DNA from 2 places in the Peribacillus sp. FSL K6-5616 genome. Region 2 is predicted to be linked to the other one. Evidence: a T-box and tRNA genes for the amino acid it is inferred to sense, from the RefSeq annotation. Region 2 holds a T-box; the other holds one or more tRNA genes.
What was found. The T-box of region 2 lies ahead of tyrS (tyrosine--tRNA ligase). A T-box ahead of a tRNA ligase gene usually reads a tRNA of that ligase, here a tRNA-Tyr.
Positions count from the first base shown of each region.

Region 1: it has a tRNA-Tyr gene. The T-box ahead of tyrS (tyrosine--tRNA ligase) is inferred to sense a tRNA for this amino acid. The anticodon was not compared.

Region 1 covers NZ_JBBOYT010000001.1:5,217,557-5,232,876, forward strand. The annotation lists rRNA gene MHB45_RS25465 (23S ribosomal RNA) at 1-1,729, shown strand, start outside; rRNA gene rrf (5S ribosomal RNA) at 1,804-1,919, shown strand; tRNA gene MHB45_RS25475 (tRNA-Asn) at 1,964-2,038, shown strand; tRNA gene MHB45_RS25480 (tRNA-Thr) at 2,042-2,114, shown strand; tRNA gene MHB45_RS25485 (tRNA-Glu) at 2,148-2,222, shown strand; tRNA gene MHB45_RS25490 (tRNA-Val) at 2,240-2,315, shown strand; tRNA gene MHB45_RS25495 (tRNA-Thr) at 2,331-2,406, shown strand; tRNA gene MHB45_RS25500 (tRNA-Tyr) at 2,425-2,508, shown strand; tRNA gene MHB45_RS25505 (tRNA-Gln) at 2,613-2,687, shown strand; tRNA gene MHB45_RS25510 (tRNA-Gly) at 2,691-2,762, shown strand; tRNA gene MHB45_RS25515 (tRNA-Ala) at 2,784-2,859, shown strand; gene rocF (arginase) at 3,068-3,970, shown strand; gene MHB45_RS25525 (aspartyl-phosphate phosphatase Spo0E family protein) at 4,108-4,293, opposite strand; gene sigW (RNA polymerase sigma factor SigW) at 4,466-5,029, shown strand; gene MHB45_RS25535 (anti-sigma factor family protein) at 5,046-5,669, shown strand; gene cdaA (diadenylate cyclase CdaA) at 5,890-6,714, shown strand; gene MHB45_RS25545 (CdaR family protein) at 6,707-8,074, shown strand; gene glmM (phosphoglucosamine mutase) at 8,131-9,480, shown strand; gene glmS (glutamine--fructose-6-phosphate transaminase (isomerizing)) at 9,946-11,748, shown strand; gene MHB45_RS25560 (iron chaperone) at 12,071-12,442, shown strand; gene MHB45_RS25565 (ATP-binding protein) at 12,556-12,789, opposite strand; gene MHB45_RS25570 (helix-turn-helix domain-containing protein) at 12,864-14,330, opposite strand.
Region 2 covers NZ_JBBOYT010000001.1:3,518,608-3,533,927, forward strand. The annotation lists gene ezrA (septation ring formation regulator EzrA) at 1-958, opposite strand, end outside; gene hisJ (histidinol-phosphatase HisJ) at 1,126-1,929, shown strand; gene refZ (forespore capture DNA-binding protein RefZ) at 1,944-2,588, opposite strand; gene MHB45_RS16880 (GAF domain-containing protein) at 2,743-3,222, shown strand; gene rpsD (30S ribosomal protein S4) at 3,701-4,303, shown strand; gene tyrS (tyrosine--tRNA ligase) at 4,400-5,656, opposite strand; T-box leader at 5,722-5,938, opposite strand; gene MHB45_RS16895 (transglycosylase domain-containing protein) at 6,088-9,126, shown strand; gene acsA (acetate--CoA ligase) at 9,257-10,975, opposite strand; gene MHB45_RS16905 (GNAT family N-acetyltransferase) at 11,299-11,931, shown strand; gene MHB45_RS16910 (CBS domain-containing protein) at 11,958-12,608, shown strand; gene MHB45_RS16915 (acetoin utilization protein AcuC) at 12,601-13,782, shown strand; gene ccpA (catabolite control protein A) at 13,868-14,872, opposite strand; gene MHB45_RS16925 (bifunctional 3-deoxy-7-phosphoheptulonate synthase/chorismate mutase) at 15,253-15,320, opposite strand, start outside.

The DNA of each region.
Region 1 (15,320 bases), 1.7 Mb from region 2:
GTGGATTGACACCGTATGGTGTCGATGGTAGGAGAGCGTTCTAAGGGCGTTGAAGTCAGACCGGAAGGACTGGTGGAGCGCTTAGAAGTGAGAATGCCGGTATGAGTAGCGAAAGAAGGGTGAGAATCCCTTCCACCGAATGCCTAAGGTTTCCTGAGGAAGGCTCGTCCGCTCAGGGTTAGTCGGGACCTAAGCCGAGGCCGAAAGGCGTAGGCGATGGACAACAGGTTGATATTCCTGTACCACCTATACATCGTTTGAACGATGGGGGGACGCAGAAGGATAGGGTAAGCGCGCTGTTGGATATGCGCGTCCAAGCAGTTAGGCCGGAAACGAGGCAAATCCCGTTTCCATTAAGGCGGAGCTGTGATGGCGAGGGAAATATAGTACCGAAGTTCCTGATTCCACGCTGCCAAGAAAAGCCTCTAGTGAGATGTAAGGTGCCCGTACCGCAAACCGACACAGGTAGGCGAGGAGAGAATCCTAAGGTGTGCGAGAGAACTCTCGTTAAGGAACTCGGCAAAATGACCCCGTAACTTCGGGAGAAGGGGTGCTTTTTAGGGTGAATAGCCCAGAAAAGCCGCAGTGAATAGGCCCAGGCGACTGTTTAGCAAAAACACAGGTCTCTGCGAAGCCGCAAGGCGAAGTATAGGGGCTGACACCTGCCCGGTGCTGGAAGGTTAAGGGGAGAGGTTAGCGCAAGCGAAGCTTTGAACCGAAGCCCCAGTAAACGGCGGCCGTAACTATAACGGTCCTAAGGTAGCGAAATTCCTTGTCGGGTAAGTTCCGACCCGCACGAAAGGTGTAACGATCTGGGCACTGTCTCAACGAGAGACTCGGTGAAATTATAGTACCTGTGAAGATGCAGGTTACCCGCGACAGGACGGAAAGACCCCGTGGAGCTTTACTGCAGCCTGATATTGAATTTTGGTACAGCTTGTACAGGATAGGTAGGAGCCTGAGAAGCCGGAGCGCCAGCTTCGGTGGAGGCGTTGGTGGGATACTACCCTGGCTGTATTGAAATTCTAACCCGCGCCCCTTATCGGGGTGGGAGACAGTGTCAGGTGGGCAGTTTGACTGGGGCGGTCGCCTCCTAAAGAGTAACGGAGGCGCCCAAAGGTTCCCTCAGAATGGTTGGAAATCATTCGTAGAGTGTAAAGGCACAAGGGAGCTTGACTGCGAGACCTACAAGTCGAGCAGGGACGAAAGTCGGGCTTAGTGATCCGGTGGTTCCGCATGGAAGGGCCATCGCTCAACGGATAAAAGCTACCCCGGGGATAACAGGCTTATCTCCCCCAAGAGTCCACATCGACGGGGAGGTTTGGCACCTCGATGTCGGCTCATCGCATCCTGGGGCTGTAGTCGGTCCCAAGGGTTGGGCTGTTCGCCCATTAAAGCGGTACGCGAGCTGGGTTCAGAACGTCGTGAGACAGTTCGGTCCCTATCCGTCGCGGGCGCAGGAAATTTGAGAGGAGCTGTCCTTAGTACGAGAGGACCGGGATGGACGCACCGCTGGTGTACCAGTTGTCTTGCCAAAGGCATAGCTGGGTAGCTACGTGCGGACGGGATAAGTGCTGAAAGCATCTAAGCATGAAGCCCCCCTCAAGATGAGATTTCCCATGGCGCAAGCTAGTAAGATCCCTGAAAGATGATCAGGTTGATAGGTCAGAGGTGGAAGCATGGTGACATGTGGAGCTGACTGATACTAATAGATCGAGGACTTAACCAACGCTTTAAAAAAATGAAATACCTTCTTCTTATTATCTAGTTTTGAAGGAATGAATTCTTCAAAAATGAATATAGTCTGGCAATGATGGCGAAGAGGTCACACCCGTTCCCATTCCGAACACGGAAGTTAAGTTCTTCAGCGCCGATGGTAGTTGGGGGTTTCCCCCTGTGAGAGTAGGACGTTGCCAGGCTGTTCATTTAAATCTTTAATGGGTTTTAGGAAACATTATATTATTCCGCAGTAGCTCAGTGGTAGAGCATTCGGCTGTTAACCGAACGGTCGTAGGTTCGAGTCCTACCTGCGGAGCCATATGCTTCCATAGCTCAGTAGGTAGAGCACTTCCATGGTAAGGAAGAGGTCAGCGGTTCGAATCCGCTTGGGAGCTTCCCGATCTATCTATGAACAAAAAAAACAGTTCGGCCCGTTGGTCAAGCGGTTAAGACACCGCCCTTTCACGGCGGTAACACGGGTTCGAATCCCGTACGGGTCACCATTTTAAATCATTAATCCGGAGGATTAGCTCAGCTGGGAGAGCATCTGCCTTACAAGCAGAGGGTCGGCGGTTCGATCCCGTCATCCTCCACCATTTTATTCTTTACTTGCCGGTGTAGCTCAACTGGTAGAGCAACTGACTTGTAATCAGTAGGTTGGGGGTTCAAGTCCTCTTGCCGGCACCATTTACAACCATATATTGCGGAGGGGTAGCGAAGTGGCTAAACGCGGCGGACTGTAAATCCGCTCCTTCGGGTTCGGCAGTTCGAATCTGCCCCCCTCCACCATTTTAATAAAATCCTGTGGATCAGTTATATATTCTCTATATTGGGGAAATATATGATTACCACCTTTTTATTTTGTTGTACATTAATCATTGCATATCATATATTGGGCTATAGCCAAGCGGTAAGGCAACGGATTTTGATTCCGTCATGCGAAGGTTCGATCCCTTCTAGCCCAGCCATTTGCGGAAGTAGTTCAGTGGTAGAATACAACCTTGCCAAGGTTGGGGTCGCGGGTTCGAATCCCGTCTTCCGCTTAATATATTTTAAATTCCTTAGGGGCCTTAGCTCAGCTGGGAGAGCGCCTGCCTTGCACGCAGGAGGTCAGCGGTTCGATCCCGCTAGGCTCCACCATCAACTACATACACCAAAACTTACGTCTTAAGCCAAAAATGGTTTAAGACTTTTTTTTGTTTAAGGCATAATTGGGTAAACTAATCCCCAGAAAGATATTTTTTCACAAAAAACATATGTTATCGGAAAACGTGCATCATTATACATGGAAATGTCGAGTTGAACCAATTGGCATATACGATATAAAATGGTGGAAAGGGGGAATTGTATGTCTATTCAGAAAATTTCCGTCATCGGATTGCCTATGGACCTTGGTCAAGCAAGGCGAGGGGTGGATATGGGACCTAGTGCCATCCGCTGCGCAGAGATTGTCGAGCGTCTTGAAAAGTTGAATATAGAAGTAGAGGATTTAGGGGATATAATTGTAGGGCGTCCTGAAAATGCAGATGAGCCCGGGACAAATTTAAAAAACTTACAGCTTGTAGCAAAAGGTAACACCCAGTTAGCTACAAGAGTTGATGAAATAATAGAAGAAGGTTCCTTTCCGCTTATATTGGGAGGAGACCATTCAATAGCAATAGGCACACTGGCAGGAGTCGCAAAGCACTATGAGAATCTAGGTGTGATTTGGTACGATGCACATGGCGATTTAAATACGGAAGATACTTCACCATCAGGAAATATACACGGGATGCCCTTGGCTGTCAGTATTGGGATTGGACATCCGGACCTGATCAATATCCATGGTTTTGCTCCAAAAGTGAAACCGGAAAACATCGTAATCATCGGAGCGAGGTCATTGGATGAAGGGGAAAAGGAACTTATCCGTGAGAAAGGGATTAAAGTATTCACGATGCATGAGATCGACCGGTTGGGAATGACACGGGTCATGGAAGAATGCATTGATTATTTAAGGGAAAGAACGGATGGCGTCCACCTTTCACTGGATTTGGATGGAGTGGACCCAGCAGATGCACCCGGAGTCGGGACACCGGTAATTGGTGGTATAAGTTATCGGGAAAGTCATTTGGCCATGGAAATGCTTGCGGAATCCAACTTGATTACATCCGCTGAATTCGTTGAAGTGAATCCCATTTTAGATGAGCGAAATAAAACGGCAATCGTTGCCGTGGCCTTAATGGGTTCGCTATTTGGAGAAAAATTAGTATAACTAATAATTAAAAGAAACAGTAACCGGCTTGTAATGGGTTACTGTTTTTTATATGCTAGAAGACATAGGTTTATTTACCAGGGTGTATGTAACAAAAACATATTTATAGATAAATGGTTGCAATTTTCTATCCATATTCACTTGAGAGCACGTCTGTCCATGAGATCTTCATTTTTAGTTAAATGGATGTATTGAATGATTAAAGAATCCAGTTTGCTGCTAACTTCAATAACTTCATTATCCACCATCGAAGAACGGGAAGCCAAAAACATCATTTTCTGTCTGCATTGTTCAATATGGTCTAAAATTTGTTCAGTACTCATATAGAGAATCACTCCTTTGAATTTTACAATTTCTTACTATATAGCCCTGTTTTTTTTTTCTTAAACATAAAATGTAAAACTTTGTTAAAATTAATGTATTAAATTTTTGAAACCTTTCAGCTTACGATTCGTAGTAATCGTATAGCCGCATGAGCGGGGGTAATACCGGAAAATGGATGCACTCATTAAAGAGAGAATTAATCAAGTATTAAAAGGAGACCATAATGCCTTTGGGGAAATTGTCGAAATTTACAAGGACAAAGTTTTCCAAATATGTTTCAGGATGCTCGGAAACAGGCAAGAAGCAGAAGATTTGGCTCAAGAGGCCTTTGTAAGGGCCTACGTGAACATTCGAAGTTTCAATATAACAATGAAATTTTCTACATGGTTATATCGGATTGCGACCAATCTTTGTATTGACCGGCTTCGCAAGAAAAAACCGGACTACTATCTGGATGCAGAGGTGGCAGGAACAGAGGGATTGAATATGTATTCCCAAATTGCATCGGATATGGCGAAACCCGAGGAAGAGGTTGAATCATTAGAACTGCAGGAAACCATTCAAGTGGAAATAATGAAATTGCCCGAGAAATACCGATCGGTAATCGTATTGAAGTATATTGAAGAGTTATCTCTAAAGGAAATCAGTGAGATACTCGATTTGCCGGTCGGTACGGTTAAGACGAGGATACATCGCGGTCGCGAAGCCTTGCGTAAACAACTACGCCATTTATAAAAAGAAGGTGAGAAAAATGAACTGCCATGAGGAAATCATTGAATATATGCATGATTATTTAGATGAGGACATCAAACCGGAGCATAAAGAAGTTTTACGGGAGCACTTGCATGACTGTGCTGAATGCCGGGATTACTTTCATGAAATGAAAAAGGCGGTCGCTCTTGTACAAAGCACTTCCCATATAAAGGCCCCGGATGACTTTACAGCGAAGGTTATGGCTCAATTGCCAAAGGAAACGAAAACAACAGGTGCTAAACGTTGGTTCAAAAGCCATCCTTTCATGACAGCGGCAGCGATGTTCATCATATTGATGACAGGATCTGTTTTTTCCACTTATAATCAGGACGAACATTTTTCAGTATCAAAGCAGCCTAACTTAGTGGTCGAAGGTGAAACGGTTATTGTGCCTGAGGGTGAGACAATCAAGGGAAATGTGGTAGTTCAAAATGGTAATATTCAAATAGATGGTGAAGTAGAGGGAGATGTGACAGTCATAAATGGGCATAAGTATATGTCTAAAGCAGGTAATGTGACCGGAAGCATCCATGTTATTGACCAAGCTTTTGAGTGGATGTGGTATAAAGTGAAGGACACTGCAACCTCGTTGGTTCCTGCTAAAGAGGAGAAAAAGGAATAAGGAATAGAAGCTGGGCAGGGGCATCGTTTTTGATTTACGATGACTTCGCCCAGCTTTATTTTTTAAAGGAAGGGGAACCATTTTTAATGGTTCTTTTTTCCTGTGTAAATTTCTCACACTAGTTTTTAGATGAATCATTTAAAAAATGGTATACTATTAAGGTTATTGTAAATAAAGATTGTAATTGGTATTTGGAGTAATACTGACTGGAGGAAACAACATGTCTTTAACCAATTTGACTGTTTGGGACTATGTAGTAAATTTCATTGATATTCTCCTTGTATGGTTTGTGATATATAAATTGTTAACTATTATTCGAGGCACGAAGGCTATTCAGCTGCTAAAAGGAATTTTTGTAATTGTCATTGTAAAAAGCTTAAGCAACCTGTTTGGTTTCAATACACTCGGATGGTTAATGGCACAAGTCATGAATTGGGGAGTATTGGCAATTCTCGTCATTTTTCAACCTGAACTGAGAAGGGCACTTGAACAATTAGGACGCGGGAAGCTCTTTGCAAGGGGCACCGTTCCAGAAGAGAATCAGCAAGAGCGTTTAGTCGAGGAAATCCTAAAGGCGTCCACCTATATGGCAAAAAGGCGGATTGGTGCCTTGATTACGATAGAAAAAGGTACGGAGCTGGGGGATTATGTTGAAACGGGGATACCCCTGAAATCCTATATTTCTTCAGAACTGCTCATTAATATTTTCATCCCTAATACGCCGCTCCATGATGGCGCAGTTATTTTACAAAATAACCAGGTGGCAGCTGCAGCTTGCTATTTGCCATTATCAGAGAGTCCATTCATATCAAAGGAACTTGGCACACGGCATAGGGCAGCCATAGGCATGAGTGAAGTTACGGATAGTCTGACGATCGTCGTATCAGAAGAAACGGGAGGAATATCCGTCACTAAAAACGGGGAACTTTACCGGGATTTGAATCAAGAATCATTTAGGGCCATGCTTACAAGTGAACTGGTAGTGGAAAATATCAAATCGACTTCCTCAAGCATCTTTAACTGGAGGGGGAAAAAGAATGGATAAATTCACCAATAGCGCTTGGTTTATGAGAATCGTAGCTTTTGCCTTGGCAGCACTTTTGTTCATTTCCATTAACTTTGAGATGGAGTCGGATAAAAAATCCCTTGGTTTATCGACTGCCCCTGAAATCAGTACGGAGACCATTGAAAATGTACCGGTTGAAGTGTACTATGACCGCGAGAATCTAGTGGTGAGCGGGGTGCCTGAGACAGTTGATGTTACTCTAAAGGGAGCAAAAAGCCTATTGATTAATGCGAAAAACCAGAGGGATTTTAAAGTGTATGTAGACCTTTCTGATCCTGCAATCTCAATGGGGGACAGAACTGTCACATTTAAAATAAGTGAGTTGAATGAAAAGTTAGTGGCGACGATCGATCCGGAATATGCGGAAGTCAACGTTCAGGAACGGGTGACGAAGGAATTCTCCGTTGAAGCCGAGTATAACAGCTCTTTACTTGAAGAGGGGTATACAGCTGGTCAGCCAACAGTCAGCCCGAAAACTGTTAAAATAACGGGTGCTAAAGATGCAATTGAACAAATCTCCTATGTAAAGGCAAACCTTGAAATAAGTAAGGGACTTAACGAAACGGTGAACAGTAAGGCAACCGTTAAAGCCTTGGACAGGGATTTGAATAAGCTGGATGTGACGATCGAGCCATCTTCTGTTGCCGTTTCCTTAAAAGTGAGCATTCCTTCCAAGACGGTGTCGATAGCACCGAAGCAAACCGGCAAGGCAAAGGATGGCATCAGGATCACGAGTATAAGTGTCGATCCAAAAGAGGTCACCTTATTTGGTTCGGAAACGAGCCTGGAGAAAATAGATGAAATAAATCTTCCTGTAAATATCTCGAAAATTGATGGTGATACAGAACTGGAACTCGATCTTAATAAACCGGATAGTGTACAAAAAATGTCCTTGGGTAAGGCGCAGGTCAAGATTCGTACAGAAAAAGTTGATGTAGATGAAGAGAATGCAGAGCCAGTCGTGGAAGAGGAAGAACCAGAAACCGAACAAAAACAAGAAGAACAAGTAGTCGAAGAAAAACCAGAACCAGAAGAAGAAGATGAAGCGGCTGCCATTGAGTCCAAAACTTTCAACAATATACAAATAGTTCCTGTGGGCATACGGGATGACCAAGATGCCGAATTGGAATCCGATGTAACCAGCATCACTTTGCTTGGTGAGGCGGATGATTTGAAGAAAATAACTAAAGACGACATTAATCTTACAGTAGATGTGAGTAATTTAGATGAAGGTACGCATGATGTGGATCTGGCGGTAACAGTGCCTGAGGGAGTGGAATGGGAACTGGATTCTAAAACGGTTTCGGTCACCATCACACAAAAAGACGAAGAGACATGACCTTCCTTTAACATCATCATTAAATTCAGTAACGATTCGAAGAAGGAGCGATAAAGATGGGTAAATATTTTGGAACAGACGGAGTAAGGGGTATAGCGAATAGCGAGTTAACACCGGAGTTGGCATTTAAACTAGGCCGTTTTGGTGGCTACGTCCTTACTAGAAATACAGAAAAACCCAAAGTGCTTATAGGACGCGATACTCGTATTTCAGGTGAAATGCTGGAAGGTGCGCTTGTTGCAGGTCTTTTATCCATTGGGGCTGAAGTGATGCGCCTGGGTGTCATTTCGACACCGGGAGTAGCCTATTTAACAAAGGCCTTAAGTGCTGAAGCAGGTGTCATGATTTCCGCTTCGCATAATCCGGTAGCGGATAATGGCATTAAATTCTTTGGACCGGATGGGTTTAAGTTATCCGATGATCAAGAAGCGGAAATTGAAGCACTATTAGATAAGGAAAAGGATGAGCTTCCACGCCCGGTTGGCGGAGATTTAGGCCATTTGAACGATTATTTCGAAGGAGGGCAAAAGTATCTCCAGTATTTGAAACAATCAGTGGATGAAGATTTTACAGGCATTCATGTTGCTCTTGATTGTGCACATGGGGCTACATCTGCCTTGGCCATGCATTTGTTTGCAGATCTTGATGCAGACATCTCTACAATGGGGGCATCGCCCAATGGCTTGAACATTAATGATAAGGTAGGTTCCACCCACCCTGAGGCACTTGCTGAATTCTTAAAAGAAAAAGGTGCGGATGTTGGGCTTGCATTTGATGGCGACGGAGACCGCGTCATTGCAATAGATGAAAAAGGTAATATAGTGGACGGCGACCAAATCATGTATATCTGTGCGAAATACTTGAAAGATAATAACCGTTTGAAACAGGGAACAGTGGTTTCTACGATTATGAGTAACCTTGGTTTTTATAAAGGTCTTGAAGAGCATGGTATACAAAGCGCCCAGACGGCAGTGGGGGATCGCTATGTGGTCGAGGAGATGCGTAAAGGCGGCTATAACCTTGGCGGAGAGCAATCCGGACATATCATCTTCCTGGACTATAACACGACAGGAGATGGCTTATTGACGGGCTTGCAGCTTGTGAACATCATGAGCGACACCCAAAAAACCTTATCCGAGCTCGCTGGAGAGATGAAGAAATATCCACAAACGCTGATCAATGTCAGAGTTACCGATAAACACGCTGTAACAGATAATGAAAAGGTACAGGAAGTCATCAAGGCAGTCGAAGGGGAAATGAACGGAAACGGTCGCATTTTGGTGAGACCATCCGGTACTGAACCTCTAGTCCGTGTTATGGCTGAAGCACCGACAGCTGAGGAATGCACTAATTATGTAGATCGCATCGTCGCAGTTGTAAGAGCGGAAATGGGAATGAACGAATAACTAATCCTATGCATAAAAGGAACGAAATTTCCTTTTATGCATATTTTTATAAAGAAGTCTTTTTTGTTGGTAAAGGTAATTAAGAATTGACCTATGTCCCTTGTTTAAGGTATGATTATCCTGATTTACAACTCATTTTCTAAAAATGGTTGTTCTAAAAAGGAGGGTAGGCAAGGAGAGAATGGATTCACAAAAGCGCCTGAACTAAGTCTGGACGAGAAATGACTTAGTTGACGAGGAGGAGGTTTATCGAATGATCGGCGGATACCTCCCGGCTGAAGTGCACAGCCGCAGTAATTCCAATCTTAAAACAGTAGGGCAACTTACTGCACAAAGGGTCGGAAATGCACAATGGGAAAAAGTGCTTTAGGGCATTTCCTTTATAAAAATATATATCAGAGATGAGGGGGCAGGGATGCCCCCGTGCATTCCTGTTCCCTCGAATCGGTTGGAGGAACAGAAATTATGTGTGGAATTGTTGGATATATTGGACTTAACGATGCAAAGGAAATTTTATTAAAAGGTCTTGAAAAACTTGAATACCGCGGTTATGACTCTTCAGGGATTGCTGTGCGAAATGAAGCAGGAGTGACAATCTTTAAGGAAAAGGGAAGAATTGCGGACTTACGAGCAGCCGTGGATGAAAATACTATGGCGCATACCGGAATAGGACATACGCGCTGGGCTACACATGGTGTGCCAAGCCGTGAAAATGCCCATCCTCACCAAAGTAATTCAGGTCGATTGACATTAGTTCATAATGGGGTCATTGAAAACTATGCGATTCTAAAACGTGAATATTTGAAGGATGTTGCCTTTAAAAGTGAAACGGATACGGAAGTCATCGTTCAACTCATAGAGAAGTTCGTGAACGAGGGCATGGAAGTGGAAGAGGCGTTCCGTCAAACACTCACTCTATTAGAGGGTTCATATGCCATTGCCCTATTGGATGCTGAAAATGATGAAACCATCTTAGTCGCCAAAAATAAAAGCCCGCTGCTGATCGGTGTCGGAAAAGACTTTAACGTTGTCGCTTCGGATGCAATGGCGATGCTGCAAGTCACAGATCAATTCCTTGAACTGATGGATAAGGAAATGGTTATCGTGACAAATGAAGAGGTAACGATCAAGAACCTTTCCAACGAAGAAGTCATGCGTGCTCCTTACACGGCTGAACTGGATGCAAGTGATATTGAAAAAGGTACGTATCCTCACTATATGCTCAAGGAAGTCGACGAGCAGCCAGCCGTAATACGTAAAATCATTCAAGCATACCAAAATGAAGAAGGTAAACTTGCAATCGACTATAACATTACTGAAGCCGTAAGTGAGGCTGACCGTATTTATATCATCGCTTGCGGAACCAGCTATCATGCAGGGTTGATTGGTAAGCAATTCATCGAAAAAATGACTGAAATTCCGGTTGAGGTCCATGTGGCATCGGAATTCACTTACAATATGCCGTTATTATCGAAAAAACCGCTATTCATCTTCATTTCACAAAGTGGTGAAACTGCAGATAGCCGTGCCGTGTTAGTGTCCATCAAAGCGCTTGGTCATAAAGCCCTGACCATCACGAACGTACCTGGCTCTACATTGTCACGTGAAGCGGATTATACGCTCTTGCTGCATGCTGGTCCTGAAATTGCCGTAGCCTCTACAAAGGCCTACACAGCCCAAGTGGCAGTCTTATCCATCTTGGCGAATGTAACTGGCCAATTCCGTAACATGGAGTACGGTTTCGACCTTGTAAAAGAGCTTGGAATCGTTGCGACGGCTATGGAAGCCCTATGTGATTCGAAAGAAGAGATGGAAGACATCGCCCGTGAATATTTGTCCGTTACAAGAAACTGCTTCTTCATCGGCCGTTCCCTTGACTACTATGTTGTACTTGAAGGGGCACTTAAGCTGAAGGAGATTTCTTACATCCAGGCGGAAGGCTTTGCTGGCGGAGAGCTTAAACATGGAACGATTGCCTTGATTGAAGAAGGTACACCTGTCATAGCCCTTGCTACTCAAGCAGGCGTCAACCTAAGCATCCGTGGTAATGTGAAGGAAGTGGTTGCCCGTGGCGCCAACCCTTGCATCATTTCCATGAAGGGTCTGGAAGAAGAGGATGATCGTTTCGTCATCCCGGAAGTGAATGAACTATTAACACCCCTTATCTCTGTTATCCCGCTGCAGCTCATTGCCTACTACGCAGCCTTGCACCGCGAATGTGACGTGGATAAACCGCGTAATCTTGCGAAAAGTGTAACGGTTGAGTAAGTTGGAATGAATGCAATGTAGATTATAAAAAGTTGCGAAGCTTTACCCCTTTGGCTATGATTAGCCAAAGGGGTATTTTTTATGTTTAAAACAACGAGAACCTCTCAAGTTGACAAGTGGATTAGAAGACCAAGGTAATAAGAATCGGTGGCAGTGTAATGCAATCTATCAAATTCATCATTTGGTAGTCATGGCACCCATTATAGCAATGTTAATGATCTTCCTATGGTGCATTGTTGAAAGAAACCCATATTGGCATTAAATTTAGGTGATGTTGAAAATGAAGTCTTCATAAAAATTTTTTAATTTAGGAGAGAATGACATGGAAGTCTTTGCAGAGTTTTTAGCGAATATTGATAACCCGCAACATAGGGAACGAACGGAAGAAGTCCTGGCTTGGGTAACTAAGAAATTTCCACATCTAATGCCGAAGATTGCGTGGAATCAGCCTATGTTTACCGATCATGACACATATATTATTGGCTTTAGCGTAGCCAAACATCATTTGGCTGTTGCCCCTGAAAAGGCAGGGGTCGATCATTTCTCTGATGAAATCGTGCAGGCTGGCTATGATCACACCAAGCAGTTGGTACGTATCAAGTGGGACAGTCCGGTTGATTACTCATTACTTGAGAAAATGATAGAGTATAATATTTTTGATAAGGCAGATTGTTCAACTTTTTGGCGGAAATAATAAAAGCTGATTATTAAGGGTGAAAACCAACAAATAGATTTTAAAAACAGCTGCCATTGCAGCTGTTTTTTATTACCGAAAATTAAAAATGAACTATAAAATCACAAAACCCTTCACGAAATAAGAAGCAGAATGGTGAAGGTCGTTCCCTTTTCGAGTTCGCTTTTCACGGATATGGTCCCTTCATGCATCTCTATAATCTTTTTCACGATGGATAGTCCTAAACCGCTCCCGATTTTTGAGCGTTCCCTTGCCAGGGCTGCTTTATAGTATCGCTCGAATATATGAAACTGGTCTTTTTCAGCAATGCCGATTCCATTATCGGATTCGTTATGGATGCCTGATATGAGTTTCTTTCTCTTTACTTCTGTTTATTCGTTGTCTGGTTTGGAAGATCTTGTATCTTTAAAATCTATAAAACTCATCGTTCTGATGGCTCTACCAAGCGTATTCTCTCAATACAGTCTCTAAGTCTCTCAAAATCATTTCTTTTTGGAACGGAACTCCACACAAATACTTTTGCATCGTATTTTTCAATAGACATATATAAGCGATCAGTGATTATTAAATCAGGATGTTCACCTTCGTTACAGAGTTGAATATGACTGGATATCCTTTTTATTTGATTAATGATATATTCACTTGGATTTCCTTCCAGAATTGAAAAGACTTTAATCTTGATTGGCTGGTTGTCCACTTTAAAATTAATTGTGCGCTTAAGTAATCCATGGTACCTACCCAATAATCTCTCCCGATGTTTCAATATTTTCGTAAGCGCCTTTTTCTTGGCAAGTTGATCATAGAAACGGTTCATTAATTCCACTTGATTTGGGGGATCCTGTTCAAAAGCTATCTTAAATGGATCCTCTTTAAATAGAAAGGTAGGCCCATCAAAAATCTGAGTATAGTAATGAAGGTATAAGAGATTGGCAAACAAGGCACCATACTCTTCCGCGTTAATTTCCATTGAAAAAAATTCCGTGAAAGTTTCCAACCAGTGTATGGTTGTTTGTACAAAAAGATCTTGGTTATGATGCTGGGCAAAATTCATGATTAAACTGATTTGGGGATTTTTTTTATCATAAAATTCAAAACAACTAATTACAGTAAAGGAAAATATTATTTCTAAAGTGATTTGCTCTTCCGTTAAGGTTGTTAACTCTTTAAATAGAGGTTCTGCCAATCTTGAAAATGATTTAAATAAATGATGATGTTTCGTGAATGATTCATAGGTAGGATCTTCTTCAATGACATACCCCAACTTAGCTCTAGTAATGGAGATGGCTAGCCAATACAACATCTGCTCAGGCATGCTTTCCTTCTCTCCTTTTAAAAGCTCAAGGATTTGTTCCCTGGTGACAGATGAGAATGGCCAAACCTCGCCCCAGCATGAATTCCAATAAAACAAGTAGTAAAAATATCGAAATTGTTTTTCCATACCATTGAAAGTCGCCATATGCTGTGTTGTATATTGTAATTTGAACTGATCTAGAAGCGGTTTAATTTTATTGACTCGTCTGTACATGGATGCGTAGCTCGTATAATTCTTTTTTGCGAAGGCATGTATGTCACCCATTGTATTATAAAATATCTGATCACACGCCTTATAGGTTAATGACTGTTCTAAATACCACCTCTCGACCGTTTTGATTGAGAAATTGTCTTTTGTCTTCAAATAAAAGTTTTTATGCTCACGTTCAATGATATCTGCTTCTGGTTCCATTTCTTTTAAGTCATGTTTTAGTTCGCCAATAAATTTTAGAATTGTCCTATCTGAAGCATTTAAGCTTTTTGCCATATCAGAAATGGAACAAAATTGATTTATTGAATGCAAGTGGATTAAAATCCGTACTTTTTGATAAACAGGACGATCTAAAAAGTAATACACCCAATCACTTCCCCTCCCCCTAAATCGTTCGAAAACTTTATCCCTATTAGTTCCTATTACCCACCTCTTTTATACCAGAAACACCATCTTCTACAATTGCAAAATAATATAATTTTATCAATGGAAACTACCTTTCATTCTTTTCATTTATTTCCACAAAAAAGGAAATTAACCACTTTTTAATGACATAGAACCATATAATAAGCTATGAACCGTTATCTATTTATCGGTTTTTTAACTGTTTTCAGGAAATATGAAATGAACTGAGCGTATGGGACTTAGTGTAAATACTAGAACTGACACATGTAGGAAATCGGAACTGTAGATCAAGAATCAGGTATTGTAGAATCATGCCTTTTAATGGGCTCCAAGAGTCAATAATGAAATAAGGAGCCATTTTAAGTACCGGATTAATGGTATCGGGATAAAAATGGCGAGTAACGTAATGTGATGGCCTGAAAAGTGAATATTGTGCTGTAGGAAGTATTGAGTATGAGCTTGAAAGGTACTCCGGCATGGCAGGGGTATCTTTATTACTTGATTGATATAGAGTTCATATCTTGTACTTAAAGATTCCCTAATTTGAAAAAACTCGATTATTCAGTCGAATATTGTTGATTGAAAAGTTGGCATTTTTCGAAAAATGCTAATTAAGGTACTAAATATGATCATCAAATTCTATTGTATATCGCAATGAACTGTAATTATGATTGAGTTGTAGAAACCCTGCAGGGATCATAGAAATTTTCTACAGGAATGGAGATGAAAAGTAATGAGGAGCCAAACGAACGAATGGAAGAACAACAATAAAGGATCTTTCTGAAAAGGGAGAGTAATAGGTCTTATTCCTAAATAGTATGATAGTGGGTTTTAACAACCGGCAGATCTCAGGACTTACCGTTATGGTCTTTTAGGGCCATATTATTAATGAAACTAAATGGCATCGTTTTCAGGGCATTAGAAGAAAGTCCACCAAATGATTGAAGGAGG
Region 2 (15,320 bases):
GGTCACTAATCGTTTTCCTGAGAATTTCATCATTTTTCAAGATATACTGTTTTGAAAGTACTTCTTTTTCCAAAAGGTCATAAAGAACCTCGATGCTTTCGCGCATTTCTTTAATGCCTTTTTCCACTGCTTCCGTTTCGGCATTTTCCAATTGTGTTTTATATAGATCCAGTTCTTCCTCAAGCCGTGATATCTCCTGCTCGAATTGGATATGGCTCAACAGGTACCCCTGTCCTGACATCTCCTCATAACCATCCTTCAATTCATTAAGCTGGGAATGCAGCTCGGATTGGCTATCAACCAATAATTTTGGGAGCATTTCCATTTTAACTGACAGAACCGCCAATTTGTCCTTAATGGTGAGAACAAGCTCCCTCGCATTCAAATAATTGCCGTTCACGGTCTCTTCTTCATATTTCTGAAGGATCTGCAACACTTCATCCAAGGAGCTTTCCAGCTTATCAGCCGCTTTCCCATAATTATGCCTGTGTGCAAGCAGGGATTTCTTCAATTGACGGTAGGATTCTTTGATATCCTCAATTTCCAATCGATTCTTTTCCTCACTGCCTACGAGTTCATTCAGTTCGTATAGGATCTTTTTGATCATTTCCTCTATTTCATTCAGCTTGACTGTAATTTTGCGCTGTATCTCTTTTGATCGGCTGAAACGGTATTTATCGACGAATTCCTCGGCATCGAATAAAAGCTCTTCGACTTCGGGCATATGATCCGTAATGATGGCGTCCCATTCAATGCGCCAGTTTTCGAACATTTCCTCTGTTTCACCTGTCATGTTCAATTGTTTGACTTTAGAAAGCTCTTCCAGCACGGGGCGGTGCGTGATGCTTATTTTCCAGGATTCCAGTCGATCGATTTCTTTAAAATATCTCTTTTTGAAAAAATAACCCCAAATGATGAAAATCAAAATTAATACAATTACCCCAATTATGTAATCCATGGTAAGCCCCCTGTTCTAGTCCTTACAGTCTTGCTATTTATATATGAATTGTAAAAATGTTAAATTTAATGCTTTTATGATACCATGTTAGCAATAATTTTTGACGAGAAAAATGATTTTTTTGTAGAAAATTGCTACAAATACCTGTTTTTTGGGAGGGAAGGACCATGAAAGCTGACGGTCATGTGCACACTCCGTTTTGCCCTCACGGCTCTACGGATAAATTCGATGAATATATTACGCGGGGAATCGAGCTAGGATTAAAGGAAATCACATTTACGGAACATGCTCCATTGCCACGAAATTTTCAAGATCCTACGCCTGAAAAAGACAGCGGGATGGACGCTGCCCTGCTCCTGGATTACTTTCAAGAGCTCCGCGTACTGAAAGAACGCTATAAAGACAAAATCCTGATCAAAACAGGTCTGGAGGTTGACTTTATAGAGGGGTATGAAAAAGAAACAAAAGAATTCCTCGACGAAATCGGAGAATTCCTTGATGATAGTATACTTTCCGTTCACTTCATCAAGCATCAAAACAGCTGGCATTGTATCGATTTCAGCGAAATTGGGTTCGCTGAGATTGCCAATGAACTAGGTTCAGTGGAATCGGTTTATGCCAAATATTACGATACACTGGAAAAGTCAATAGAAACTGATTTAGGCATTTATAAACCAAAACGGATCGGGCACATTACGCTTGTCCATAAATTCCAGCATCGATATCCGCCGGCATCAAGTTTTGACGAGCGGGTTTACAAGGTTCTCGAAATGATCAAGGATCAAAGGTATGAACTGGATTATAATGGAGCTGGACTTGTAAAGCCGCTATGCGGTGAACCCTACCCTCCTGAACGATTTGCAAAGCGTGCTTTAGAACTCGGCATTCCGCTCATTTACGGTTCCGATGCCCATCAGGCTAAAGATTTGGGTCAGGGCCACCAGGCACTGATTGAAGGGTATAATGGGTAACTCATGTTTACACTTCAGCCCCGGCCAGCTAACAGCGGCTGCAGGTCTTCGGCAATGAAAAGGGTATCTTGCAGAAAACGCCCGACTTCATTGGCATAAATATTCGTATAATACGCTTCCTGCGGGAATACATGAAGCACATCCATCGCATAATGGGTATGCAGGACAGGGGCCGTCAATAATCCCTTCAACTGCAGCATATACATGGGAACGGAGACCTGCTGGAAACTCCTGCTCTTGATTCCTTGTTCCAATATATATTGAAAATATGACTTTTCCTTTGTAAAATAAGTCGAATGAATTTCACGGTTTAAATTGGAATCGAGTGAAGATTCCCCATATATGAACCGTGCAGCAAGGAAGTTTTCCCTCTGGAAAGCGAGGATATCCTTTACAAGGTTCATCAAGCAATGCTGCGGGCCTTTAAGTTCAAGCAGCGTCATGTTCGTCTCAAGGACCAGGATATATTCTTCTAAATAGGAAGTGAAACAGAATTCCAGCAACCCCTGCTTATTCTTGAAATAGTAGGCAATATTGGCAGCGTTCACTTTCGCTTTATTCGCAATATCCCGTATGGATGTAGCATGATAGCCTTTTAAATGAAATAAATGCAATGCAGCATCCACAATGGCTTGTTTCGTTGGCGTCTGGCGATTCATTCAGGCAATCCCTCGCTTTCTTTGAGACAAGTCTTATGGACTACTTCTTCACGAAAGAGCCTGAATCCTTTAGTAAGTTCTCGACAATTTCCCAACAATGGAGCATCATGATTAGAAAGTGCTGTAAAAATATGAGGAAGACAGGTGAACGCTTTTGTTTAATGTCGAAATGTATCAAGGAAAAAAAGAAAAAAACTATGAACTGGTCCAAAAACAACTACTTGCCTTAATCGAAGATGAAACGAACAGGATAGCCAATTTAAGCAATGCGGCAGCTTTACTTAATCAGTTTCTCGATGAGATTAACTGGGTTGGCTTTTATTTATATGAAGAAGACCAATTAATACTAGGACCCTTCCAGGGGCTTCCGGCCTGTGTCCGCATTCCAATGGGCAAGGGCGTATGCGGAACTTCAGCGGCAACTGAAAAAACCCTGCGCATTGAGGATGTCCACCAATTCCCTGGACATATCGCCTGCGATGCGGCATCAAGATCTGAAATTGTCATCCCGCTCATGAAGGATGGCAAATTGCTTGGTGTCCTCGATATCGACAGCCCGATAACGGACCGTTTTGACGAAATGGATCAGCAAGGACTGGAGAAGTTCGCTGAAATCCTTTCCAATCATCTATAAAAGTTAAAGGGAGCGGCAACCCATGCCTGCTCCCTTTTCCATTTCAGTACCCAGGTACAAACCCTTTACTGAACCCTTCTCAATATATAACTTCTCAACGGCCCTTTTGACATTTCACTTTTAAATGATGCAAAGGAAACCCGTGGCAAGGGCTCCCAAGCAATCCCGGAAACCATCCATAATTGTTGCATTCATTTTCTCATGATAAAATTGTATTTTTCCTGCCGCCATTCTCTATTCTATAATTATCACAACTGTCCTTGACTCATTGAGCAGAATATTATACAATACTCTTTGTGTAAAATATTGCAGCCTATGTGATAGCCTTTATGTTCTCATTTTGTTCCTCAATCCAGAGGTGTATCTCGTAACCCTCTGCTGCTAGGGCGAAGGTACATGAAAACAAAATGGTCATGATCGTACATTCACACGGTTTTTATTTTACCAAAATAAAAACATTTAAAGGAGGAGTCATCCTATGGCTCGTTATACTGGCCCAAGCTGGAAACTATCCCGTCGTTTAGGAATTTCCCTAACAGGTACTGGTAAAGAATTAGAAAAACGCCCTTATGCTCCAGGACAACATGGTCCTAACCAACGTAGAAAAATTTCTGAATACGGAATGCAACTACAAGAGAAACAAAAACTTCGTCACATGTACGGAATCACTGAGCGTCAATTCCGCACAATGTTCGACCGCGCTGGCAAACTTAAAGGTGTACATGGTGAAAACTTCATGATTCTTCTTGAATCACGTCTTGACAACCTAGTTTACCGTCTTGGTTTAGCTCGTACACGTCGTCAAGCACGTCAACTTGTTAACCACGGTCACATCACTGTAGACGGAAGCCGCGTAGACATTCCATCTTACAAAGTGTCTCTTGGACAAACAATCTCAGTTCGTGAAAAATCACGCAACTTCTCAATCATCAAAGAATCAGTTGAAGCAACTAACTTCGTTCCTGATTTCCTTACTTTCGATGCTGAGAAATTAGAAGGTACTTTCACTCGTTTACCAGAACGTTCTGAATTGCCTGCTGAAATTAACGAAGCTCTTATCGTTGAGTTCTACTCTCGTTAATAACTTCAAAAACCCCATCCTTGGATGGGGTTTTTTTTGCACCTAAACATCTTTGCAGAACAAAGCCCGGCTGGGATTCAGCCGGGCTTTGGACAATCATTTCACTAATGTGTATTTCTTCTTGCCGCGACGAACGAGGATGAACTCCCCTTCAATCTTGGCAGCTTCCGTCACTACATATTGCAGATCGGTCACTTTCTCCCCATTTATGGAGATTGCCCCGTTCTGAATATCTTCACGGGCTTGACGCTTTGATGGCGAAATTTTCGCTTCAACGATTAAATCGACCAAACCGATATCTTCCTTGCTTTCACGTTCGAAGCTAGGGACATCTTTAAAGCCCAATTTGATTTCCGCTGCACTTAAATTCTTCACCTCACCGCTGAATAAGGCGGCAGAGATTTTGATTGCTTGGTCAAGAGCTTCCTGACCATGAATCAAACGGGTCATTTCTTCCCCTAAAGCTTTTTGCGCTTTACGCAAATGCGGTTCGTTTTGTACGGATTGCTCTAACTCTTCAATCACCTCACGAGACAGGAATGTGAAGAATTTCAGGTATTTCACGACGTCTGCATCTGCCGTATTGATCCAGAATTGGTAAAATTCATACGGAGTCGTTTTTTCCGGGTCAAGCCAAATCGCTCCGCCTTCCGTTTTACCGAATTTCGTTCCATCCGCTTTCGTTACGAGCGGGATCGTCATACCGAATGCTTTGGCATTCTCATCATTGGATTTCCTGATCATTTCAAGGCCGGTCGTAATGTTGCCCCATTGATCACTGCCGCCTATTTGCAATTTACAGTCGTAATTGCTGTATAAATGACCGAAATCAATTCCCTGTAAAATCGTGTACGCAAATTCAGTGAAGGAAATTCCCGTATCCAAGCGGGAAGCAACCGTATCTTTTGCCAGCATGTAGTTAATGCCGATGTATTTCCCGTAATCACGCAGGAACGTAACCATATCGATTTTGCCTATCCAGTCATAGTTATTGACCATGACCGCACCATTTTCACCGTCGAATTCAAAGATATGGGATAACTGCCCTTTTATGCAGTCTGCATTATAAAGCACTTTTTCCAGCGTTTGCAGCTGACGTTCCTCTTTTTTACCGCTTGGATCACCGATGAGTCCTGTCGCACCGCCTACCAGCACAAGGGGACGATGACCGTGCTGCTGGAAACGGCGCAATGTCAAGAATGGCAATAGATGACCGATGTGCATGCTATCCGCAGTTGGATCGACACCACAGTATAAAGAAATTTTCTCTTTTTCCAAAAGGTTCTTAAAACCTTCTTCATCCGTTTGTTGATAAATAATTCCTCTCCACTCGAGGTCTTTAAGCAATTCCATTAAATATTCCTCCTCCATCTTAGAAAAACCCGCAAAAAGCACACAAAAACGCCCCTTCATAAATATGAAGGGACGAATGAATTCGCGGTACCACCCAACTTGAGGACATAATATGCCCTCCGCTCAAGACGAATAACGGTCGTCAGCCGTTTCCTGCTACTAATCATTTCACAGCAAATGCTCCAGGAAGTAATTCATCATACCATTTGTACCGATTTCCACTAACCACCGGCTCTCTGAAACAGGGATAGTCTGACTACTGGGTCCTATCATCGCGATCATTTAATCATTTTATTGTTGTTAATAAACTTTTATCATACATAAGAATCCTTGTCAACATCACCCTTACAGATTATAGAAAAATAAGAAAGATGCCCTTTCCCCTACCTGTTATATGCTATAATATATGTGATTTCAGGGGGTATGATACGATGAATAATAATCAAAAAGATAGATTTCAAACAGTCTGGAAGCAGCTGACCCGTTTTTTCCAAAGTGAAAAAACACATAAGAACGCGCGGGTTACATACCAAGTCATTTGGAATTTAACACTGATCCTCATTATTGTCGGGATCCTAGGATTCTCATTCGCCGGCGGCGTCGGAGCCGGCTATTTCGCTGCCCTCGTCAATGATGAGCCAGTACGCTCAAAAGAAGATTTGAAAAAAGACATTTACAATTATGAAGAGACCTCTGAAGTATACTTTGCAGATGAAGTATACTTGGGCAAGCTTAAGAGTGACCTTGAGCGTGAGGAAGTGTCCATCGATAAAGTTTCCGAGCATCTTAAAAATGCAGTCATCGCTACAGAAGATGAGTATTTTTATGAGCATGACGGGGTTGTCCCGAAAGCCATCCTGCGTGCGATTTACCAGGAATTTTCGAATGCAACCGTCCAATCGGGAGGAAGTACATTAACACAGCAGCTCATTAAAAACCAAGTCCTGACCAACGAAGTATCGTTTGAACGGAAAGCAAAAGAAATTCTTCTTGCACTCCGGGTCGAAAAGTTCTTTGAAAAAGAAGAAATTTTGGAAACGTACTTAAACGTCTCCACTTTGGGACGAAACTCTTCAGGCCGTAACATCGCCGGGGTCGAGTCCGCCGCTGAAGGTATTTTTGGCGTGGAGGCCAAAGATCTGACACTGCCCCAATCAGCCTTTATCGCTGGATTGCCGCAAAGCCCTTTCGGATATACACCATATACCCAGAAAGGAAAATTGAAGGAAAATCAAGAGCCCGGCATCAACCGGATGAAAACCGTTTTAAAGCGGATGTATAGTAACGGGTACATAACAAAAGCAGAATATGATAAAGCAAACGCATACGACATTACAAAAGACTTTATCGGTAAAACGGAGATGCCATCCGAGAAATATCCATGGCTCACCTATGAAATCGAAAAACGCTCCATCGAAATCCTCTCTGTCAGTCTGGCAAAAGAAGATGGATATGAAGAGAAAGATTTAAAGAATGATGATTTAAAAGCTCAATATCTAGCACTTGCCGACCGTAAGCTGCGGCAAAATGGCTATAAGGTTTATACGACCGTCAACAAAAAGATTTATGACAAGATGCAGGAAGTAACGAAAAACTATCCGAATTTCGGGTACGATAAACTGGCGCAAGTCCCCGACCCGGATACGAAGGAAATGAAGACAGTAAGCCAGCCCGTAGAGGCCGGAGCGATTCTTATCGAGAATAAAACAGGGAAAATCATCAGTTTCGTAGGCGGCCGCGATTTCAAGCGGGAACAGACGAACCACGCCACCGCATCATTGCGCTCGAACGGATCAACGATGAAGCCGCTGGTGATATATGGTCCAGGCATCGAGCTAGGCAAGATCTCGCCTGGCAGCGTATCGGCCAACGTGCCGATCTCCATTCCAACAGGCGGCAAACCGTGGAGTCCAGGAAACTATGGCGGCGGCAGCTATACGGGAGTATCGACTGCCCGCGAGGCCCTGAAGAATTCCTATAACATCCCGGCAGCGCTCTTTTACAAGAAAATATTCAACCTGAGCCCCGCTTCGTATTTGGAAAAAATGGGCTTCTCCACCGTGACGAAAGGGGATTACTCCAATCTTGCCGTGTCATTAGGTGCGATGGAAAAAGGTGTAACCGTTGAAGAAAACGTCAATGCATATGGCACTTTTGCCAATTCAGGAGAATTCATCGATGCTTATATGATCGATAAAATCGTTTCGAAAGATGGTAAAGTCATCTATCAGCATAAAGTGAAACCAGTGGATGTTTTCTCTCCGCAAGCCGCTTACCTGACGCTTGATATGATGCGTGATGTCGTAAACAGCGGGACGGCGGCCTCGGTCAGGAACCGCCTTGCTTTCTCAAGTGATTGGGCAGGTAAAACCGGTACTTCACAAAACTATTGGGATGCCTGGTTTGTAGCCAGCAACCCGAATGTATCGTTCGGGACATGGCTCGGTTATGACAAGCCGAAATCCTTGCAAGGGACTTATAATGGTCTTGAATATAATAAACGTAATATGTATTATTGGGCAGATTTGATCAATGCCGCATATAAAGTCGACCCTAAACTCATCGACCCCGATAAGCGATTTGAAAGGCCGGGCGGAATTGTCAGCCGTTCCTTCTGTGGCGTTTCAGGACTGCTGCCTTCAAGCTCATGCCAAAAGGCCGGGCTTGTCAAATCGGATTTATTCATCGCGAAATATGCTCCATCCAGGGCGGATGATAGTTTCATAGATGGTCAATATGTATCAGTCGGCAGCAAACGCTACGCAGCCCTTCCGCAAACGCCTGGCGAATTCACAAGCGGCGGGTTCATGTTGAATCCCGATTCCTTTGCAGATATCGGATTGAAATATGTCGTTGACCCGGGATCTGTGATTCCCGGAGCCGAAAAATCAGGAAATGTCGTCGGGGCGACAGCGAAATTGAATGATAATGGCAAAGCACCAGATCCCCTATCCATAACGATCAGCAACGATAAGATTACATGGGGCTTGCATCATGAAGGAGATGTCGTCGGTTATCGTGTCTATAAAGACGGCAAAAAAGTGGCGAGCATCAATGCTGGGGAGAATCTTGTTTACAAAGTCGGCTCTGGCGGATCTTATTACGTAACGGCCGTCGACATTGTCGGTAAAGAATCAGCCCCTTCCCAACATGTTGAAAGCGGCGCTAAAAAGACAAGTTCCAAAGAAGACTCCACGAAAAATAAAGATGATCGCGGAAAAGATAAAATAGTTAACGAAGTTAAAAAGACAGACTCAAAAGAAGAGAACGGTCCAGATAAAAATACAGATAAACAACCGGAAAAAGATATACAACCAGAAAAAGAAACGGAAACGGATAAAGAAAAAGAGCCAGTTCAAGACACAAACAAAGAGAATACAGATAAAGAAATTCAAGAGACTGACAAAGATCAAGGTACAGTCAAGGATCAAGAGCAAGAAACGGATAAAGCGGAAGAAGAGGAAGAATGACACACTTGAACTAAAACAGGCTGTCGGGTAACCCCCGACAGCCTGTTTCCTTATAATCTCCCAAAAAGGCATCCATGAAAGTGACAATGGATGCCTTTTTCATTTTCAATAATCCGTATGACTCAGTTTCTCAATCCTCCATCGATGATAAATCACCGGTTGGCAAATCAAGTTCCCAAGCTTTCAAGACACGGCGCATGATTTTACCGCTTCGTGTTTTAGGAAGTTTATCCCTGAATTCAATTTCACGAGGTGCTGCATGTGCTGCTAGACCATGTTTTACAAATGTACGAATATCCTCAATCAACTCATCGTTCGCATCGTATCCGTCACGAAGGGCGATAAACGCTTTGATAATTTCCCCCCGAACCGGATCCGGCTTACCGATGACCCCCGCTTCAGCTACAGCTGGATGCTCGACCAACTTGCTTTCCACTTCGAAAGGTCCGACCCTCTCCCCTGCCGTCATGATGACATCATCAACACGGCCTTGGAACCAGAAATATCCATCTTCATCCATATATGCGGAATCTCCGGAAACATACCAATCACCTGGCATAAAGTAAGATTCATATTTCGCTTCATTCTTCCAGACGGTCTTCATCATCGAAGGCCAGCCTTTCTTGATGGCAAGGTTCCCCATTCTATGCGGCGGAAGCTCGTTGCCTTGATCATCCACTATTGCCGCTTTCACGCCAGGAATCGGTTTACCCATCGAACCCGGTTTGATTTCCAGGCAAGGATAATTGCAGATGACCTGAGCCCCGGTCTCCGTCATCCACCATGTATCATGGATCCGGTGATTGAATACCTTCATTCCCCAACGCACCACTTCCGGGTTCAACGGTTCACCGACACTTAAAATATGGCGGAGAGTGCTTAAATCGAACCGCTTAACGATCTCGTCACCCGCGCCCATCAGCATCCTGAAGGCAGTCGGTGCACTATACCATACCGTGACACCAAAGTCCTCCAAGGTCTTGTACCAGGATTCAGGCTTGAAACGCCCGCCCACAATGACATTCGAGGTCCCTGTCAGCCAAGGTCCAAAAATCCCGTAAGACGTCCCTGTCACCCAACCAGGGTCCGCTGTGCACCAGTACACATCCTCTTCCTGCAAATCAAGGACCCATCTTGCCGTTTGATAATGCTGGATCATCGCATTATGAACATGAAGCACCCCTTTTGGTTTTCCTGTCGAACCGGAGGTATAGTGAAGAATCAAACCGTCATTCCGATCGACCCATTCAATGTCGAATTTTTTGTCGGCTTCTTTTAATTTCTTATTGAAGTGATGGTACTTTCCTTCTTCTTTTATATTTTCCCCCACCAAGAAAATATGCTTTAAATGGGGCAATTCATCCACTGGCACGCGCGGCAAAAGTTCAGGTGTCGTCACAATCACACTTGCCTCACTATCTTCAAGACGATCCCTTATGGCACCTTCCATGAAGGCTTCGAACAACGGCCCCACGACCGCTCCCGTTTTAATCGCACCCAACAATGCAAAATACAGCTCCGGGGAGCGAGGCATGAAAATGAAAACACGATCACCTTTTTCCACATTGGCAATGTTCTTGAATACATTGGCCGCTTGGTTCGTATAATCTTTCATTTCCTTGAATGTATACTTTTCATTTCTTTTATCGTCTTTGTAATAAAGGGCCACTTTATTCTTTTTGTATGTTTCGACATGGCGGTCAATGGCTTCATACGCAAGATTCACTTTACCGGTTTCAGACCAGGAGAATTCCTTTTCCGGCTCAGACCAGTCAAACTTATTGTATTTTTCATCATAATTCTTTAAATTAAAATTACCTTCCACTACTGGTAACGCTTTCACATTCATACGACAAACTCCCCCTTCATTCGGCTCTATATTTTTATTATAGTATAAGAATCGAATTATCTCAATTTTTAAAATATTAATCACTTCCATATTAGGGAAATCCCTTCTTGGTGAATGTTGAAAGATACTGGTATATGGTCATGGTCAAGGTGGATCCATATGATAGCCGGGGAAGAAGGAGCACTGTAACAAAAGCGCCTTGAACTTTCTGAATTATGCCCCTTGTTTTCATGTATAATTTATGTAAGCTTTCCATTCGGTTTAAAAGCGATGCTTCGGAATGCGAGAGTGTAAGATCACTATATAACAAGGGTGGTGAAAGAATGGAATATAGTAAGACCTTCTACACTAAGGAACTGCAGACATTAAGCGGAACGCTCATCATCGAGGGGCCGTTAAGCGGCGAGAAAATGTCCGCTTATGAGTTTCACGAAGACTTGGTCGCCTTTCGCCCCCCTGCTTTGCAGCATAAAGCGTTAATAGAGATAGCAGACTTGCCTGAGGGCAGGATCTTCATCGCCCGTGAAAATGAAACAATCGTGGGTTATGTAACTTACTTATATCCCGATCCCTTGGAGCGCTGGTCGGAAATCAAGATGGAGGACCTGATTGAGCTTGGTGCAATCGAGGTCATCCCTAAATACCGGGGTGCCTCCGTCGGGAAGAACCTGATCCGCCTTTCAATGGAAGACGATTCGGTTGAAGACTTCATCATCATCACCACTGAATACTATTGGCATTGGGATTTGAAAGGGACAGGGCTGAATATTTGGGACTATCGCAAGGTCATGGAAAAAATGATGAGCGTTGGTGGCTTGGTCTACTTTGCAACAGATGATCCTGAAATCAGTTCCCACCCGGCCAACTGCCTGATGGCCCGAATTGGCAAAAGAGTCCCGCCGGAATCCATCCAGAAGTTCGACCAATTGCGTTTTATGAATCGGTTTATGTATTAAAGAGGAGAGGAAGAGGAGGAAGGAAAATGATTGTTGAAACAATAATGAATGAGGATATCATCACCCTCACTCCAACGGATACCATCCATAGCGCTGTCTTGATCATTAGGGAGAAACGAATTCGCCATATACCCATTGTCGATGACAGCTTTCAACTTGTGGGATTAGTCAGCGACCGTGATATTCGGGATGCTGCCCCTTCTATTTTCCGTACCGAAGAATACAAAAATGATTTACAAAAACCATTATCAAAAATCATGAAAACGGAAATAATCACAGGGCACCCGCTTGATTTCGTGGAAGAAATCGGGGCTGTTTTTTGTGAAAACAATATCAGCTGCCTTCCAATCGTAAAGGGCAGGAAGTTAGTGGGCATCATAACCGGTTCTGATTTACTTCATTCATACGTTGAGTTGACAGGAGTCAATCAGCCCGGTTCCCAAATCGAAATCAGAATCCCGGATAAGGCAGGTTCCCTTCATGATATTGCCCATATTTTCAAAAAGCGCAATACGAATATCCTGAGCACCCTTGTTTATCCTGAAAAAAATGGAACCGATTATAAAATTCTTGTAATTCGTGTACAGACGATGAATCCATTTATGGTGGTGGAGGATTTGAAGAAAGAAGGCTATACCGTTTTATGGCCTAGTCTACCGGGGATTTCACATGAATGATACATCCCTTTTCGTCTATTCGGATGAACTCCTTACCTACAAATTCAACGATGAGCATCCATTCAATCAAAAACGGCTTAAACTCACGCTTGATTTATTAAAAAAACACCATGCCATCAATGATGATCAAATTATCAAGCCCAGAATGGCTACCGATGCAGAATTGGAACTGATCCATGATCACCATTATGTAAACGCTGTCAGATTAGCGGGCCAGGGAAAGCTTCCCCCTGATAAGGCAGTAAATTATGGACTGGGAACAGAGGATACCCCTATCTTCCCCAAAATGCACGAAGCAAGCGCCTTGCTTGTAGGCGGTACCTTGACCGCTGTGGATGCCGTCATGACCGGTCAGTCCCTGCACGCACTTAATCTTGGCGGTGGCCTGCATCACGGTTTCCGCGGGAAAGCCTCGGGCTTTTGCATTTACAATGATAGTTCGGTCGCGATTAAATACCTGCAAAAGAAATATGGGGCGCGTGTCTTGTATGTCGATACCGATGCACATCATGGTGACGGAGTCCAATGGTCATTTTATGATGATCCCGATGTATGCACCCTATCCATTCATGAAACGGGGCGCTACTTATTTCCCGGCACCGGCACGATTAACGAGCGGGGCCAGGGAAAAGGCTACGGCTATTCATTCAACATCCCGGTCGATGCGTTCACTGAAGATGAATCCTGGCTCGAATGCTATAGGGCTTCCTTTAAAGAGGTCATTGAATACTTCAAACCGGATGTCATATTAACGCAAAACGGAGCCGATTCCCATTATTACGATCCGCTCACACATTTATCTGCGACCATGAAGATTTTTAGGGAAATACCAAAGTTGGCCCATGAAATGGCCCATAAGTATTGCGAAGGACGCTGGATTGCAGTAGGCGGCGGCGGATATGATATATGGCGCGTCGTCCCGAGGGCTTGGGCGAGGGTCTGGCTTGAGATGACGAATAATGATATTTCAGGTCCCCTATCAAAGGAATGGCTCGATAGCTGGCAGCATGAGTCCCCTGTTCCCCTACCGACTGAATGGGATGACATGGAAGATATATACGAACCCATTCCGAGAAAGCCTGAAATTACCGAGAAGAATGCCCTGACGCTTGAAAAGGCCCTTTATCCCATCAGGTCTTCCAAGCAAACATCGAAAAGCAATGAACAAAGTTAACCAAAAGATCGTTGAAAAACGATCTTTTTTTGTTCGGTCAAGAGTAACAAAAAGAGAGTGCCCTCGGGACACTCTCCAAACCAGTTCATTTCGTTGATTGACGGTTTTCAATCCGATGCGGCAGGATCACTTTTTCAAGACCTTCCTCCACTTGTTCTTTATTCATCAACTTTGTAAGAAGCCTCATCGCAACCGCACCAATATCATATAAAGGTTGAACGATCGTCGTGATTTGCGGACGCACCATCAATGTCAATCTCGTATTATCGAAGCTGATCACTTCAAAGTCTTCCGGCACATTATACCCCTTGTCCTGTGCGGCATGGACAATACCAAGCGCCATTTCATCAGCACCGGCGATGAATGCCGTCGGCCTGTCTTCAACTTCCAGGTACTTTTCAAAAGATTCAATTCCTGAATCATATGTATAATCACCTTCAACAATATACCTTTCATCAAATGAAAGACCAGCTTCTTTCAATCCCCGTTTATATCCAGTCAATTTCATTTCATTAATCAGCGCGGAAGGGTTTCCGCTTACAAAAGCGATATGCTTGTGGCCTTTATTAGCAAAGAAGGTCACTGCGTCGAATGCCGCCGCCTCATAATCAATATTAACAGATGGAACTTGCCCGCTTTCATCCACCGAACCTGCCAGAACGATCGGAACCGGTGAATTAGTAAACTCTTTGACATGCTCATCAGAAATGTTGCCGCCCATGAATACGATACCATCCACTTGTTTTCCAAGCATCGTATTCAGCAAATGGAATTCCTTATCTATATTCTCATCAGAACTGCTTAGAATGATATTGTATTTATACATGGTGGCTATATCTTCTATGCCCCGTGCCAATTCGGCAAAAAAGATGCTCGAGATATCCGGGATGATGACCCCGACTGTAGTCGTTTTCTTTGAGGCAAGTCCCCTTGCCACTGCATTCGGACGGTACCCTAACTTTTCAATCACATCGGAAACTTTCTTCCTTGTTGCAGGCTTTACATTTGGATTCCCGTTAACTACGCGGGAAACGGTGGCCATGGAAACATTCGCCTCACGCGCCACATCATAAATGGTTATATTATTCATTCATCCATTCCTCCATTTCTTTCATTTTCCCCATAAAAGACCCGAATTATTTCGGAAAAAAATCTTTTATGCGTTTTTCTCTATAAGGAAGATTATTTTAGGAACGATCTGCCTAACAAAAAGCAGTCCTACTCTCTTCTCAGTCAAATATTCAATACCCTATTCAAGTATAAAATTCACATAGATATCACTTTATGTATGACTCAATCTTCCGAACAGTTCTCATTCTTGTTATTTATCATACGATAGTCGAATCTTTCCTGCAATCCAATAGTGCTTATTTCGAAGGTTTTTCTGCAAAAACTAGTATTTTACCATTAAAAAAAGCCCTTGCCAAGTTGGTAAGGGCCGTAAGTAGATCAATTAAAGACATTCTTAGCTTAAACAGTTACCCAGTTCAAACGTTTAATTTCATCGTAGAATTCATCAAATTGTTTGAAGTCCATTT